3 regions of the Bacillus sp. KNSH39 genome follow, and region 2 is predicted to be linked to each of the others. Evidence: predicted binding sites of a transcription regulator. Region 2 holds the regulator's gene; each other region holds the start of a gene.
The links. The regulator Rex, encoded in region 2, represses fermentation and respiration genes when NADH is low (regulators of the CRP and FNR family bind a similar motif). The targets are predictions, from matches to a motif close to TTGTGAAATATTTCACAA.
Positions count from the first base shown of each region.

Region 1 (4,465 bases), 150 kb from region 2:
AGTGTCTAAAGGAGGAGAAAGAAGAAAGGAAGACTCCCTTTCTTCTTTACTCCATGTTTCCTAAAGTAGCTGCCATAACCGCTTTAATTGTATGCATTCTATTTTCAGCTTGATCAAATACTTTTGAATGTTTACTGCGGAATACTTCGTCAGTTACCTCCATTTCTTTCAACCCATATTTCTCATAAACTTCTTCGCCATACATCGTTTCAACATCATGAAATGCAGGTAAACAATGTAAGAAAATCACGTTTTCATTCCCTGTTGCTTTAATCATTTTCATATTTACTTGATAAGGTTTCAATAACTCGACACGTTCAGCAAATTTTTCTTCTTCCCCCATAGACACCCATACATCTGTATAAATTACATCTGCATTCGCAACAGCTTCTTCCACATTACTTGTTATCATTACTTGTTCATTATATTTTTTTGCTAAATCAATTACTTCTTGTGCAGGCCATAAAGATTCCGGTGTACAAATACGTACATCCATTCCAACGATTGCTCCACCAACTAGTAAGCTATTAGCAACATTATTTCGCCCATCGCCAACGTAAACGAGCTTCACATTTTTCAATTTCCCTATATGTTCTCTAATTGTTAATAAATCTGCTAGTGTTTGTGTTGGATGCCATATATCTGTTAATCCATTCCAAACTGGCACACCAGAATTTTGTGCTAAAGATTCTACAGTTTCATGATTAAATCCACGAAACTCAATTCCGTCAAACATACGCCCTAACACTTTTGCTGTATCCTCTACAGATTCTTTTTTCCCAAGTTGAATATCACCTTTCCCTAAATATTCAGGATTTGCCCCTAAATCTGTACATGCTACTGTAAATGCACAACGCGTACGAGTAGAAGTTTTTTCAAATAAGAGCGCTACATTTTTACCTTCTAAATAATGATGCGGGATACCATTTTTCTTTTTCTCTTTTAATTCTGCTGCCAAATCTAGAAAATATAACAATTCTTCTTGTGTAAAATCTTTTTCTGCTAGAAAGCTTCTTCCTTTTAAATTTGGTCTAGTCATTAACATAATTCATCCCTACTTTCTCCGTTATTTATACTAAATATCTTTACGAACAATTGGCATACTCATGCAACGTGGACCCCCACGACCACGAGATAATTCCGAACTTAGCACCTCAATCACTTCTATACCGTGTTCACGTAATAACGTATTAGATACATAGTTGCGATCATATGTAACAACTACACCTGGCGCAATTGCTAATGTGTTCGAGCCATCATTCCATTGTTCACGAGCAGAAGCAATTACATCTCCTCCTCCACATGGAATAAGAACTAATTCACTTAAGCCTAATACCTCTTTTAATGCTTCCATTAAAGAAGTACGATGTGTAATTTTAAGAGTTTCCTCATCTGATCCTTTTTCTAAAATATAAATATTCATATTCCCTTTTGGCCCTTGAATGGCTGGGTGAATTGTAAACTTGTCATAATCAACCATTGTAAATACTGTATCTAAATGCATAAATGCTCGACATTTTGGAATTTCTATTGCTAACACTTTCTTAATTTTATTTTGTCGGCTAAAGAGATTTTTAGCTAAACGTTCAATTGCTTTAGCTGAAGTACGAGCAGATACTCCAATCGCAATTGTTTCTTCATTTAAAATTAGCTCGTCGCCACCTTCAATCGGAAATTTATAATCACGATCTAACCAGATTGGTACATTATGTTTTGCAAATCTTGGATGATATTTAATGATGTACTCCATGAATAATGATTCACGTCTACGCGCTGGTTCTCTCATCTTATTTATCGTTAAGCCATCGCCCACGCTAGCTGCTGGATCACGAGTAAAATATAAATTAGGCATTGGATCTAAGTAAAACGGATAGTGATCTTCCATTAATTCATATAAATGTGTCTTCTTACTTGTTTCAATTTCGTTTTTCCGTACACCGCCCATAATTTTTTGAATTAATTCTTCATTTGAAAAGGAAAGTAAATATTCTTTTAAAGTTTGATGTGCAACATTTACGTCGGCCTGTCCTTCTTTTAAAATACGATCAACAAATTCTTCTCGAAGTTTTTTATCTACTAACGCCTCCGCGGCTAGTTTTTCTAAATAAAGAACTTCAACACCCCGATTGCGTAACGTTTGTGCAAAATAATCATGCTCTTTTTGAATAATTGGTAAGTATGGAATATCGTCAAATAATAATTGCTGCAAATAATCTGGCGTCAAGTTTTCCACTTCTTTACCCGGTCGTTTTAATAAAACCGTTTGTAATTCCCCAATTTCTGAAGTAACATGTATCGGATGTTTCATTTGTTGTACCTCCTTTTAAATATGTTTGATGTCTTACAAGTACATAATAAATGCTCTGTACTTTCATCTTTGTGAAAGCATCCACATTATCATTGTGAAATATTAAACAAGTTATTTTTTTAAAATCATACGAATATGTATTTTTATAACAAACTATCTTGCTTTCTCAATAAAAAATACATATATTACGCATATATGTTGAATATTTAACTTCCGTATTTAAACAAAAATCCTGTTTTTAATTTTATTAAAAACAGGATTTTTGCATCTAAATAATTAAATTTAATCTTTCTTCTATAATCTCCCTATCTGATTTCGACTGTGAAATTATAAGGCATGTATCATTTCCACATATACATCCTATTTTTTCTTTCCAATCTAACTCATCAAATAAAACACCAATAACATGTGCATTACCAGGTAATGTTTTAATAACCATTAATTGATCTACACAATCAATTTTTAAAACAACTTCTCGTAATTTTTTCTTTAACTTTATATCAGTTTGTAAATGCTCTTCTGAGAAAACTTTATATATCATTAATCCTTCTTGAGAAGGTACCTTCGTTAAGTTTAACTCACGAATATCGCGAGAAACCGTAGCTTGTGTTACTAATACATCTTTTTTTGCTAACAATTCTACTAATCTTTCTTGCTTATCTATTTCATACTCCTTTACAAATTGTTTAATTAACCGTTGTCTTTTTTCTTTTTTCATAAAAGACACCCCTTTTAATATTATAGCTCGCTATAATTTTCATCCGAAAGGGACAGAAAAGAATGTTGCGGAAACGTTCATAGTTTAACTGTAAATATTAAATCAAGCTAAATAAAAAAGAGAAGAACAATATTCTGTTCTTCCTTTTACATTGAAAATCGTTCAATTGTTTGTTTCAAATCAGTTGCTTGCTTCTCTAAATCCTTTAATAATTGATCGATTACTATCATATTTTTAGATTGTTGTAGCGTCACACGTGCTACTTCTTGCGAACCAGCTGACGTTTCTTCAGCAATTGCTGCTACAGCTTTTGTTTGTGCTCCTGTTTGATGAATATGGCTCACTTGTTCATTCATATAACTACTAATTTGCTGAGTTGCATCGGCTACTTCCATAACACTTGATGACATTTCTTTTAAAATTAATTCCGTAGCTTCCCCACGTTTCGCCTCTTCTTTAGCTATTTTCACTTGTTCTGTCATTTTCATTGCAACTTGTTGTACTTCATCTTGCATATTCCGTAATAACTGCGATATGTTTCTTGCAGAATGATCACTTTCATCAGCAAGTTTACGTACTTCTTCCGCAACAACCGCAAAGCCTCTTCCATGCTCTCCTGCGCGAGCTGCCTCAATAGAAGCATTTAGTGCTAATAAATTCGTTTGGCTAGCAATCGCACTCACAACAGACACAATATGTTCTACTTGTTTCATTCGTTCTTCTAACTTCTGTACATTTTGCATTGAATCTTCATTTTCTTTTGCCAATGTTTGAATACCTTGAATTAAAGACGTAAAGACACGAGTACTATGCCCTAAAGCTTCAACCATTTCTGAAGACAATGTATCAGACTGCTTCGCTTTTTCTTCTACTTCACTTGCAATAGAAGTCGTTGTATCAACAGCAGAAACAATTGCTTGAATTGATGCCGCTGATTGCTCAGCGCCTGAAGAAATCTCTGCAAGTGTCTCAGATACACCTTGCGCTTGTCTCGTTGCTTCGCCTGTTTGTTTTCTAATCTGCTGTACTTGATTATTTGTATACGAAAATGTTGTATCAATATTTTTTACCATGCCCCTTAAGTTTCCTAACATCATATTAAATGCAACACTTAAAGATTTAATTTCATCATCTGTCTTCGGTAATGGAACATCTTCACGAATATCACCCTCAGCTGCTTTTCTTGCCGCTTCCTCTAACTTGCGAAGCGGTTTAATTAAAAATACGGCTGCTCCATATGCTAAAATTCCAGACCATACTACCCCTAATAACATAACGATAATATTATATACAGTTTGACTTACATAACTTTGAAAATAATCGTATATCACGTAAATAAAAAATATACTTGTTGAATATGTAATGAAAGCTAAAACTGTAGTGAATAGCATAAGTTGTGTACGTAATCCAAAAGAAAATGTTTTTCTTTCTTTTTCCAT
Region 1 covers NZ_JBQXYO010000001.1:4,263,965-4,268,429, reverse strand. The annotation lists gene argF (ornithine carbamoyltransferase) at 47-1,045, opposite strand; gene arcA (arginine deiminase) at 1,076-2,308, opposite strand; gene argR (arginine repressor) at 2,577-3,026, opposite strand; partial or broken gene ACUL40_RS21835 (methyl-accepting chemotaxis protein) at 3,173-3,745, opposite strand; partial or broken gene ACUL40_RS21830 (HAMP domain-containing protein) at 4,115-4,300, opposite strand.
Region 1: arcA (arginine deiminase) is a predicted target of Rex. The motif match lies at 2,401-2,418, and genes of this name have one in related genera.

Region 2 (4,465 bases):
TATAGGGTTACAATAGATATATTTAAAAAATCGTTAGTATATTCTAAGTTACGATAGATATATTCAAAAAATTGTTTAAGTAATAAAAAAAGATGTCACATAGTCAAAAGTCCTGACTTATGAGACATCTTCCTTATTTAAATATGCTTATACATGCAGCTCTTCCCATTCTGCCATACAAGTTTCAAGTTGTTCTTGTAGCGTTTGCTTTTTAGTTGTAATTTCACTAGCTTTTTCATAATCTGCATATATTTCTGGTAAGCAAAGTTGATCTTCTAACGTAGCAATTTCTTCTTCTAATTCCACTATACTTTGTTCTAGCTCTTCAATTTTTCTAGTGCGTTGACGCTCTAGTTTTTTACGCTCTTTTTCTTCTAAATAATTTAATTTCTCTTGTGCAATCACCTTTTGAACAGGAACGTCACTTTCTTGCTGTTCAAGTTCTGCACGTTCAATCATTTCATTTTTCTTTTCAACGTAGTAATCGTAATCCCCTAAATATTCCTGTGCACCTTCTGTTGATAACTCAACCACAGTCGTTGTTACACGGTTAATAAAGTAGCGGTCATGTGAGACGAATAGAAGAGTCCCTGGGTAATCAATTAAAGCATTCTCCAAAATCTCTTTACTATTTAAATCAAGGTGGTTCGTAGGCTCATCTAGAATTAACAAATTTGACTTTTGCATCATAAGTTTTGCAAGAGCTAATCGAGCTTTTTGTCCACCACTAAGGGAAGATACTGGTTTCAGTACATCATCTCCTGTGAATAAAAAATTCCCAAGTATAGTACGGATTTCTTTTTCCGGTTGCAGTGGATATTCATCCCATAGTTCATTTAAAACCCGTTTAGAAGATGTTAAGTTTGCTTGTTCTTGATCATAATAACCAACAGATACATTTGATCCGAAAGAAACATCACCATTTAATAGTGGTAACTTATTCACAATGGATTTTAACAATGTGGATTTCCCAATTCCGTTTGGACCAACTAAAGCAACACTATCTCCGCGAGTTAAGCGCATAGTTACATGTTCAATTATAGGGTTTTCATCATAGCCGATGGTTGCATCATTTACTTGTAAAACATCATTTCCACTTTGTTTTTCAATATCGAAGTGGAATGATGCTGACTTAGAATCCCCTAATGGTCTCGTTAATAATTCCATTCTGTCTAGTTGTTTCCGGCGACTTTGAGCACGTTTCGTTGTAGAAGCGCGAGCTATATTCTTTTGAACGAAGTCCTCAAGTTTTGCGATTTCATCTTGTTGTTTTTCGTAACGTTTCATTTCTTGCTCATATAATGCTGATTTTAAGTCTAAATATTTACTGTAGTTACCAACAAATCGTCTGCTTTCTTTATTCGAAATTTCATATACTTGTGTAACGAGTTTGTCTAAGAAATAACGGTCATGTGAGACGATTAATATTGCGCCAGGATAACCTTGCAAATATTGCTCAAGCCATGTTAATGTTTCGATGTCTAAATGGTTTGTAGGCTCGTCCAAAATAAGTAAGTCTGGTTTTGTTAATAATAATTTCCCGAGAGCTAATCTTGTTTTTTGCCCGCCGCTTAAAGTAGAGATCGTCGTCTGGTGCGTTTCAACTGGGAAGCCAAGGCCGCTTAAAATGGAGCGAATATCCGCTTCATATTGATATCCACCTTGATCTTTATAATTGAGTTGTAGTTGGTCATAATCAGCTAACAATCTTTCATATGTAGCTTCGTTTGAAAAGTTTTCTTCTTTTCCCATTTCTTGCTCAAGCCTTCGAAGTTTTGTCTCCATTTGCTGTAAGTGGGTAAAGACGGTTAGCATTTCATCCCAAATTGTTAAAGACGTTTCTAGTCCAGTATTTTGAGCTAAATATCCGATTGAGACATCTTTCGGTTTTATAATTTCGCCACCATCATGAGATAATTCACCAGCGATAATTTTTAATAATGTAGATTTTCCTGCTCCATTCCTTCCAACTAATGCGATACGATCTTTTGTTTGTACTTCCAATTTTATGTTTGCAAGAATCGTTTCTGCACCGTATAATTTCGAAAGCGCGTTTACTTGTAATAAAATCAATGTTTTCACCTCAAATAATTTCTTAACTTTGCCATGTTTATATTTCTCAATCATACTAAAAATAGTGTATAGTTTAAAATAAAGAGAGAATACTTCTTCTCTTTATTATACAAGGAATTTAATGAGTGCTAAACTTCTGTATTTGATTAAAGTATATGAATAAAGATAGGAAGAGAGGAGAGGTCATATGGATCAGCAAAAGATTCCACAAGCCACTGCTAAAAGATTGCCTCTATACTATCGATTTATCCAAAACTTATCTCTTTCTGGTAAGCAGCGTGTTTCATCGGCCGAATTGAGTGAGGCAGTAAAAGTAGATTCCGCAACAATACGAAGAGATTTTTCGTATTTTGGAGCGTTAGGGAAAAAGGGATATGGATATAACGTAAATTATTTATTATCATTTTTCCGCGAAACACTTGATCAAGATGATATAACACGTGTAGCACTTATTGGAGTAGGTAATTTAGGGACCGCTTTCTTACATTATAATTTCACGAAAAACAATAATACAAAAATTGAAATGGCATTTGATGTTAGTGAAGAGAAAGTTGGAACAGAAATCGGGGGCATTCCTGTATATCATTTAGATGAATTAGAAGAGAGATTATCAAATGATATACAAGTGGCAATATTAACAGTACCGGCTACAGTAGCACAAGCTGTAGCAGATAGATTAGCTGAAACAAGCGTGCACGGTATTTTGAATTTCACACCAGCGCGATTAAACGTATCAGAGAATATTAGAATTCATCATATTGACTTAGCTGTAGAGTTACAAACATTAGTTTACTTTTTGAAAAACTATCCACAATAAAACGCAGAGGAAGCGACCTCTGCGTTTTATTATTGTTTCTTCTTTGTGAATTTAACTAATATAAGGCGAAGTGCCAAATTAAAATCAATTGTTGCCATAACTGCAAATAGTATTGTCCACATATTCCAGATTGTATCTGTCACGTTCGTAATGGCGAAGCGTGTAAAGATACATCCAAGAAGGAAGTATAGTGCAGCCATGAACAATGGTGAGTTTCTCATACAAAAAATCCTCCGATAAAGCCTTGCATTTTTTCAGCTTCTTTAATCATTTCTTGAATTTGTTCATTGCTCATAAAAATTTGCCCAATAGCGACTAATGTATTCATCGCAACATGAGCTGCAATCGGAACGATAATACGTTTCGTCTTCACATATAAGAAGGCAAATACGAGCCCCATAGCAGTGTATACCAATAAGTGAGTAAAATCAAAATGAATTGCTGCGAATACAAGCGAACTAATGATAGCTGCGATAAAGAAGTTAAACTTCTTATAAAGCGTGCCGAATAGAATTTTTCTAAATACGATTTCTTCTAAGATAGGTCCAATTATAGAAACAACAATAAGGAACCAAGGTGTCGTTCTTGCAATTTCCATAAGTTTCATTGTATTTTCTGAACCTTGTTTAATTCCTAGCAGCTGCATCTCGATCATACCGGCAACTATTTGTGAAAAGAAAGCTAAGAAGAACCCGATAAAAATCCATCCAATAGTAGCTGGAACAGAAGAGCGCATTGCATCTAAATGCCTGTCACGAATATCTGTTCTAAGTAACCAAAGTACGATACATAATGCAACAAAGAAGCTAATAATTGCCCAGTGTCCTGTTATGATTTGTCCTTTTTCCTCAATGGTAAATCCTCTATTATCATAGAGTCCTGTTTTTAGGAGAAGTGGTAATCCAACAACGCCAGATAACTGCATTAAAATGTATGTAACGATAATCCACCAGTATTGTTTCTTCAAATGGTTTAACCATCCTTTCTAACTATAGTGTATGAGATAAGTTAGGATAACATGTAAATATGCTACCTACGATATAAACCTCTTGAATTATGTTTTTTTCGTAAATCCTTATTTGAAATTATAATAGAAGACAGGAGAAAGTTGTATGTGTAGCGAAAACAACTTAGGGTGTCCTTTCATATTGTAACATACGAGCAGTGGAAACAACGATTCATATAGTAAAGGCAGTATTGTATATAGAAAGTTTATATAGTGATTTGCGAAAAAATTATGATTTTTTTACTTGCAAAAGAAATTGAGATTATTTATTATTATAAGTGTGTTAGCACTCGGATGACTTGAGTGCTAATAAAAGAAATTTACATAACAAAATGAGGAGGTTATTGTTCATGCTAAAGCCATTAGGTGATCGCGTTGTAATTGAGCTTGTTCAAGCAGAAGAAAAAACAGCAAGTGGTATCGTATTACCAGATACTGCAAAAGAAAAACCACAAGAGGGTAAAGTTGTTGCAGTAGGTACTGGTCGAGTGCTTGAGAATGGTGAGCGTGTTGCTTTAGAGGTAGCAGCAGGTGATCTTATCATCTTCTCAAAATATGCAGGTACTGAA
Region 2 covers NZ_JBQXYO010000001.1:4,113,404-4,117,868, forward strand. The annotation lists gene ACUL40_RS21175 (ABC-F family ATP-binding cassette domain-containing protein) at 148-2,073, opposite strand; gene ACUL40_RS21180 (redox-sensing transcriptional repressor Rex) at 2,261-2,890, shown strand; gene ACUL40_RS21185 (YdiK family protein) at 2,920-3,111, opposite strand; gene ACUL40_RS21190 (CPBP family intramembrane glutamic endopeptidase) at 3,108-3,857, opposite strand; gene groES (co-chaperone GroES) at 4,247-4,465, shown strand, end outside.

Region 3 (4,465 bases), 3.6 Mb from region 2:
AAAAATTATACAGAAACCTTTAAAGGCACTAAAAATAAACGACCAATAGAATCTAAAGATTATGCTCGCATTCTTCGTGAATCTTTTGGAATAACGCAAGAGAAATATGTAGGAAAAACACTAGAAAGAGGTTAGTTGACTACAAGTACTTCATAATAAAGCAGATTCTATATTTAGAATCTGCTTTATTTTATACTTTGTTATAAATTAATTTAATTTTGTTGTTACCCTTTAATTTTCAATTATATATTCATCATCATATTTATCGTATTGTAACCCTTTCCCTATCTTTGATTCTGTAACTTGATCTCTTAAAAACGGTGCAGCATCCATTTTGCTAGTTGCAATTTCAATTCCATATTTTTTCGTTAAATAAGCTAACTCTAGTAAAAACCACTCTCTTCGCAATGTAACTGGAATATCAAATGTTTTTCTTTTCATATATAATAGCACCTCTTTTATTTTCATAACTTAAAAACATCACTGGATGCACTTATTAAAACTACCTTTCACCGCTAACATCCAATGAAACATTATAGTATATGCATGTCCATTTCAAACGTGCTATCACAAATATGATATTCAAGTTTACATAATTATATTATGTAATAGTAGAAAAGGAAGGCATGTCCCTTCCCCTTCTACTATAGAGATTTAAATTAAGAACATCTTGGTACACCTAAAGCTAAAAATAAACCTGCTACTCCCGCAGTAATCGGTACTTTTAACGTAATAACATCGTCTACCTTCGTTACTAAAAAGTAAGCATTACCTTCTTGTAATATACAAGTTACCAACAATTGAAATTCCATTCAAATCTCCTCCTTTCAATCGATATACTATAATTTATGAAATCTCTTTCAAAACGTAATAGGAAATATATCTATTTTTCCTTATATACAAAATAAATGTTTATAAGTCTAGTAAAAATATTAACTTTCTAAATTTATATAAAACGTGTAATATCCAATAAGTTCCTATATAATCAATAAGAAGAATCTTACAAATGGAGGTATGAAAATGACGATTTTAAGTAATATTGGTGCAGCTTTATTTTTTATTGCTTTTATTCTTTTAATCTTATGTATTATTTCATTCTTTAAGAAAAATGGAAAAGCAAAACAATATGGACGTCCTACCGTTATTCTTTTTATGATTTCTATTATATTAATAACGGCCGGTACAACAAAATCGGAACACCCCGTCGTCGAGTTTTTTTCTACTTTAAGTTTCATTCTATTTATATTCTTCCTTGTTCTAGCAATCTTATCTGTTATTAAGAAAACAGGTGTAGCGAAAAAACAATTTATTATTACAGCCGTATTATTTGTCATTTTTGTTGCGCTATCAGGTATTTCAGATCCTTCTTCTGAAAAAACGACAGCAACTAGTACAAAAGTTGCTTCTAACAATGAAGAACAGAAAGATAGCGAAAAGAAAAAAGAGGCGGACGAAAAAACTCAAAAGCAAGAAGATGAGAAGCGTCTAGCCGATGAACAAGCTCGTAAGCAAGAGGATGAAAAACGTCAGGCTGATGAACAAGCCCGTAAACAACAAGAAGAGCAAAAACGTCTAGCCGATGAACAAGCTCGTAAACAACAAGAAGAGCAAAAACGCCTAGCTGATGAGCAAGCTCGTAAGCAACAAGAAGAACAAAAACGCCTAGCTGATGAGCAAGCTCGTAAGCAACAAGAAGAGCAAAAACGTCAGGCTGATGAACAAGCTCGTAAGCAACAAGAAGAGCAAAAAGCACAGCAAGCTCAAACACAACCTGCTTCAGGAAATACTAGTAGTGCATATTACAAAAATTGTGCCGCAGTTAGAGCTGCCGGGAAAGCTCCTCTATATAAAGGACAACCAGGTTATGACTCACATCTTGATCGTGATGGCGATGGAGTTGCATGTGAAAAATAGTAGTAAAAAAGAAGCTTCTAGTAAGCTTCTTTTTTATTATCAGAAACTATTATGACGAATTCCCTCTCCCTCTTCCTTTTATAAAACTCATTTGATTATCCTTAAAATTGACACATTATAAGTGATTTCAATCACCACATTGTTTTTCATTTATTGCTATTCTTAATTTAGATATTACATTCAAACTTTATGGAGGCATTCATATGGAACATACATTTACTGAAACTTCTATTGTCGGTGAGATTGTTACACAATTTCCAAAAGCTAGTAATCTTTTTAAATCATATAGAATAGACTTTTGTTGTGGTGGTAATAAACCACTTATTGATGCAATTCATGAAAGAAATTTATCAGCAACAGAAGTACTTACAGAATTAAATACGCTTTATCATAATACGAAACGATTAAATGAATCTGAAATTGATTGGAAAAATGCTTCTTATCGTGAATTGATTGATTATGTTATAAATAAGCATCATCGCTATTTAAATGAAGAATTACCACAGTTAAGTCCGTATGTGACGAAAGTATTACGCGTCCACGGAGCAAGTCAGCCTCACTTAGCTCAAATTCATAAGCTATTTCACGAATTAAAGATGGAATTAGAACAGCATTTAATTAAAGAAGAAACAGAAGATTTCCCATTAATTTTAGAATTTGAACAAAATCCAATTGACGAAAACTATGTGAAATTACGTAAAATAGTAGATGAGTTGGAAAATGAACATAACCACGCAGGCAACATTATTAAAGAACTTCGTAAAGTTACAAATGACTTTACTCCTCCAGAAGGAGCTTGCGGTACTTATCGACTTGTTTACCAACGTCTTGAAGCGCTAGAGTCTGATTTATTTGAGCACATTCATTTAGAAAATAATATTTTATTTCCACGTGCCATTACGAGAGCATAAATAAAGAGCAGGACATGAGTATACATACTTATGTCCTGCTCTTTCATTTGGTAAAGACTATACACATCCCTCTCAAATAAATCCGAATTTTAACAATTTGTGAATCATTATAAAAATGTGATAAACATCACATCTCTTCCTTTTTTGATTTTCTATAATAAAAACATAATCCTTTGTTCAACATTTCACAGAAAAAGGGGAAACGAAAATGAAAAAACGTTTAGTTATGATCGGAAATGGTATGGCTGGCATACGCTGTATGGAAGAAATATTAAAACATGATAGTGATTCATATGAGATTACTATTTTTGGAGATGAACCTCATCCAAACTACAACCGTATTATGCTCTCTCATGTTTTACAAGGCAAAACAAATATGCAAGATATCATTATGAATGAATACAGTTGGTATGAAGAAAACGAAATAACTTTGTATACAAATGAAAAAGTTCAAAGTATTAACCGAGAAGAAAAAATTATTATTACAGAAAAGAATCGTACTCTTACATATGACAAACTCATTATCGCAACAGGTTCTAGTGCTTTTATTTTGCCTGTAGAAGGTTCCACTCTCCCTGGTGTAACAGGATTTCGAACAATTGAAGATACACAATTTATGATTGATACCGCTAATGAAAAGAAAAAGGCTGTTGTCATTGGTGGTGGGTTACTTGGTTTAGAAGCCGCAAGAGGTCTTATTGACTTAGGGATGGACGTACATGTTGTTCATTTAATGCCAAACTTAATGGAGCAACAACTAGATACGAAAGCAGCTTCTCTTCTGCGCGAAGATTTAGAAGCGCAAGGCATGAAATTTCTAATGGAAAAGAAAACTGTAAAAATTCTTGGTACAGACCATGTTGAGGGCATTCAATTTGAAGATGGTGAAGTTGTAGATTGTGATTTAATCGTAATGGCTGCCGGAATACGCCCAAATACGCAAATAGCAAAAGATGCCGGTTTAATTGTAAATCGCGGTATTGTAGTCAATGACTATATGCTAACAAATGATGAGTCCATTTATGCAGTTGGAGAATGTGCAGAGCATGACGGTATCGCATATGGACTTGTTGCTCCTCTTTATGAACAAGGTGCGATACTAGCAAAACATATAACAAATTTACAAACTGATGGATATTCGGGCAGTATCGTCGGTACGCAATTAAAAGTTGCAGGTTGTGATTTATTCTCTGCTGGTCAAATTTATGAAGATGATCAAACGAAAGCAATATCAATCTTTGATGAATGTAAACGTTCCTATAAAAAAGTATTAATTCGTGATAATAAAGTCGTCGGTATCGTTTTATATGGTGACACAGCTGACGGTACACGTCTCTTTAGCATGTTAAAGAAGGAAGAAGATATACAAGAATATACACCAGCTTCCCTTCTTCACAAAGCTGGTGAAGAAAGTGAATTTGACGTTGCTACAATGAGTGCGGATGACACGATTTGTGGATGTAATGGTGTTACGAAAGGTTCAATCGTTCACGCCATTTTAGAACAAGAGTTAACGACTTTTGAAGAAGTTAAAGGCTGTACGAAAGCCGCAGGTTCTTGTGGTAAATGTCGTCCACTTGTGGAACAAGTTTTATCTCATACACTTGGAGATGCTTTTGATGCCTCAGCGCAATCTGCCG
Region 3 covers NZ_JBQXYO010000001.1:528,945-533,409, reverse strand. The annotation lists gene ACUL40_RS02735 (arylamine N-acetyltransferase family protein) at 1-135, shown strand, start outside; gene ACUL40_RS02730 (hypothetical protein) at 232-441, opposite strand; gene exsG (exosporium protein ExsG) at 660-812, opposite strand; gene ACUL40_RS02720 (excalibur calcium-binding domain-containing protein) at 1,021-1,914, shown strand; gene ric (iron-sulfur cluster repair di-iron protein) at 2,118-2,825, shown strand; gene nirB (NADPH-nitrite reductase large subunit) at 3,034-4,465, shown strand, end outside.
Region 3: nirB (NADPH-nitrite reductase large subunit) is a predicted target of Rex. The motif match lies at 2,941-2,958, and genes of this name have one in related genera.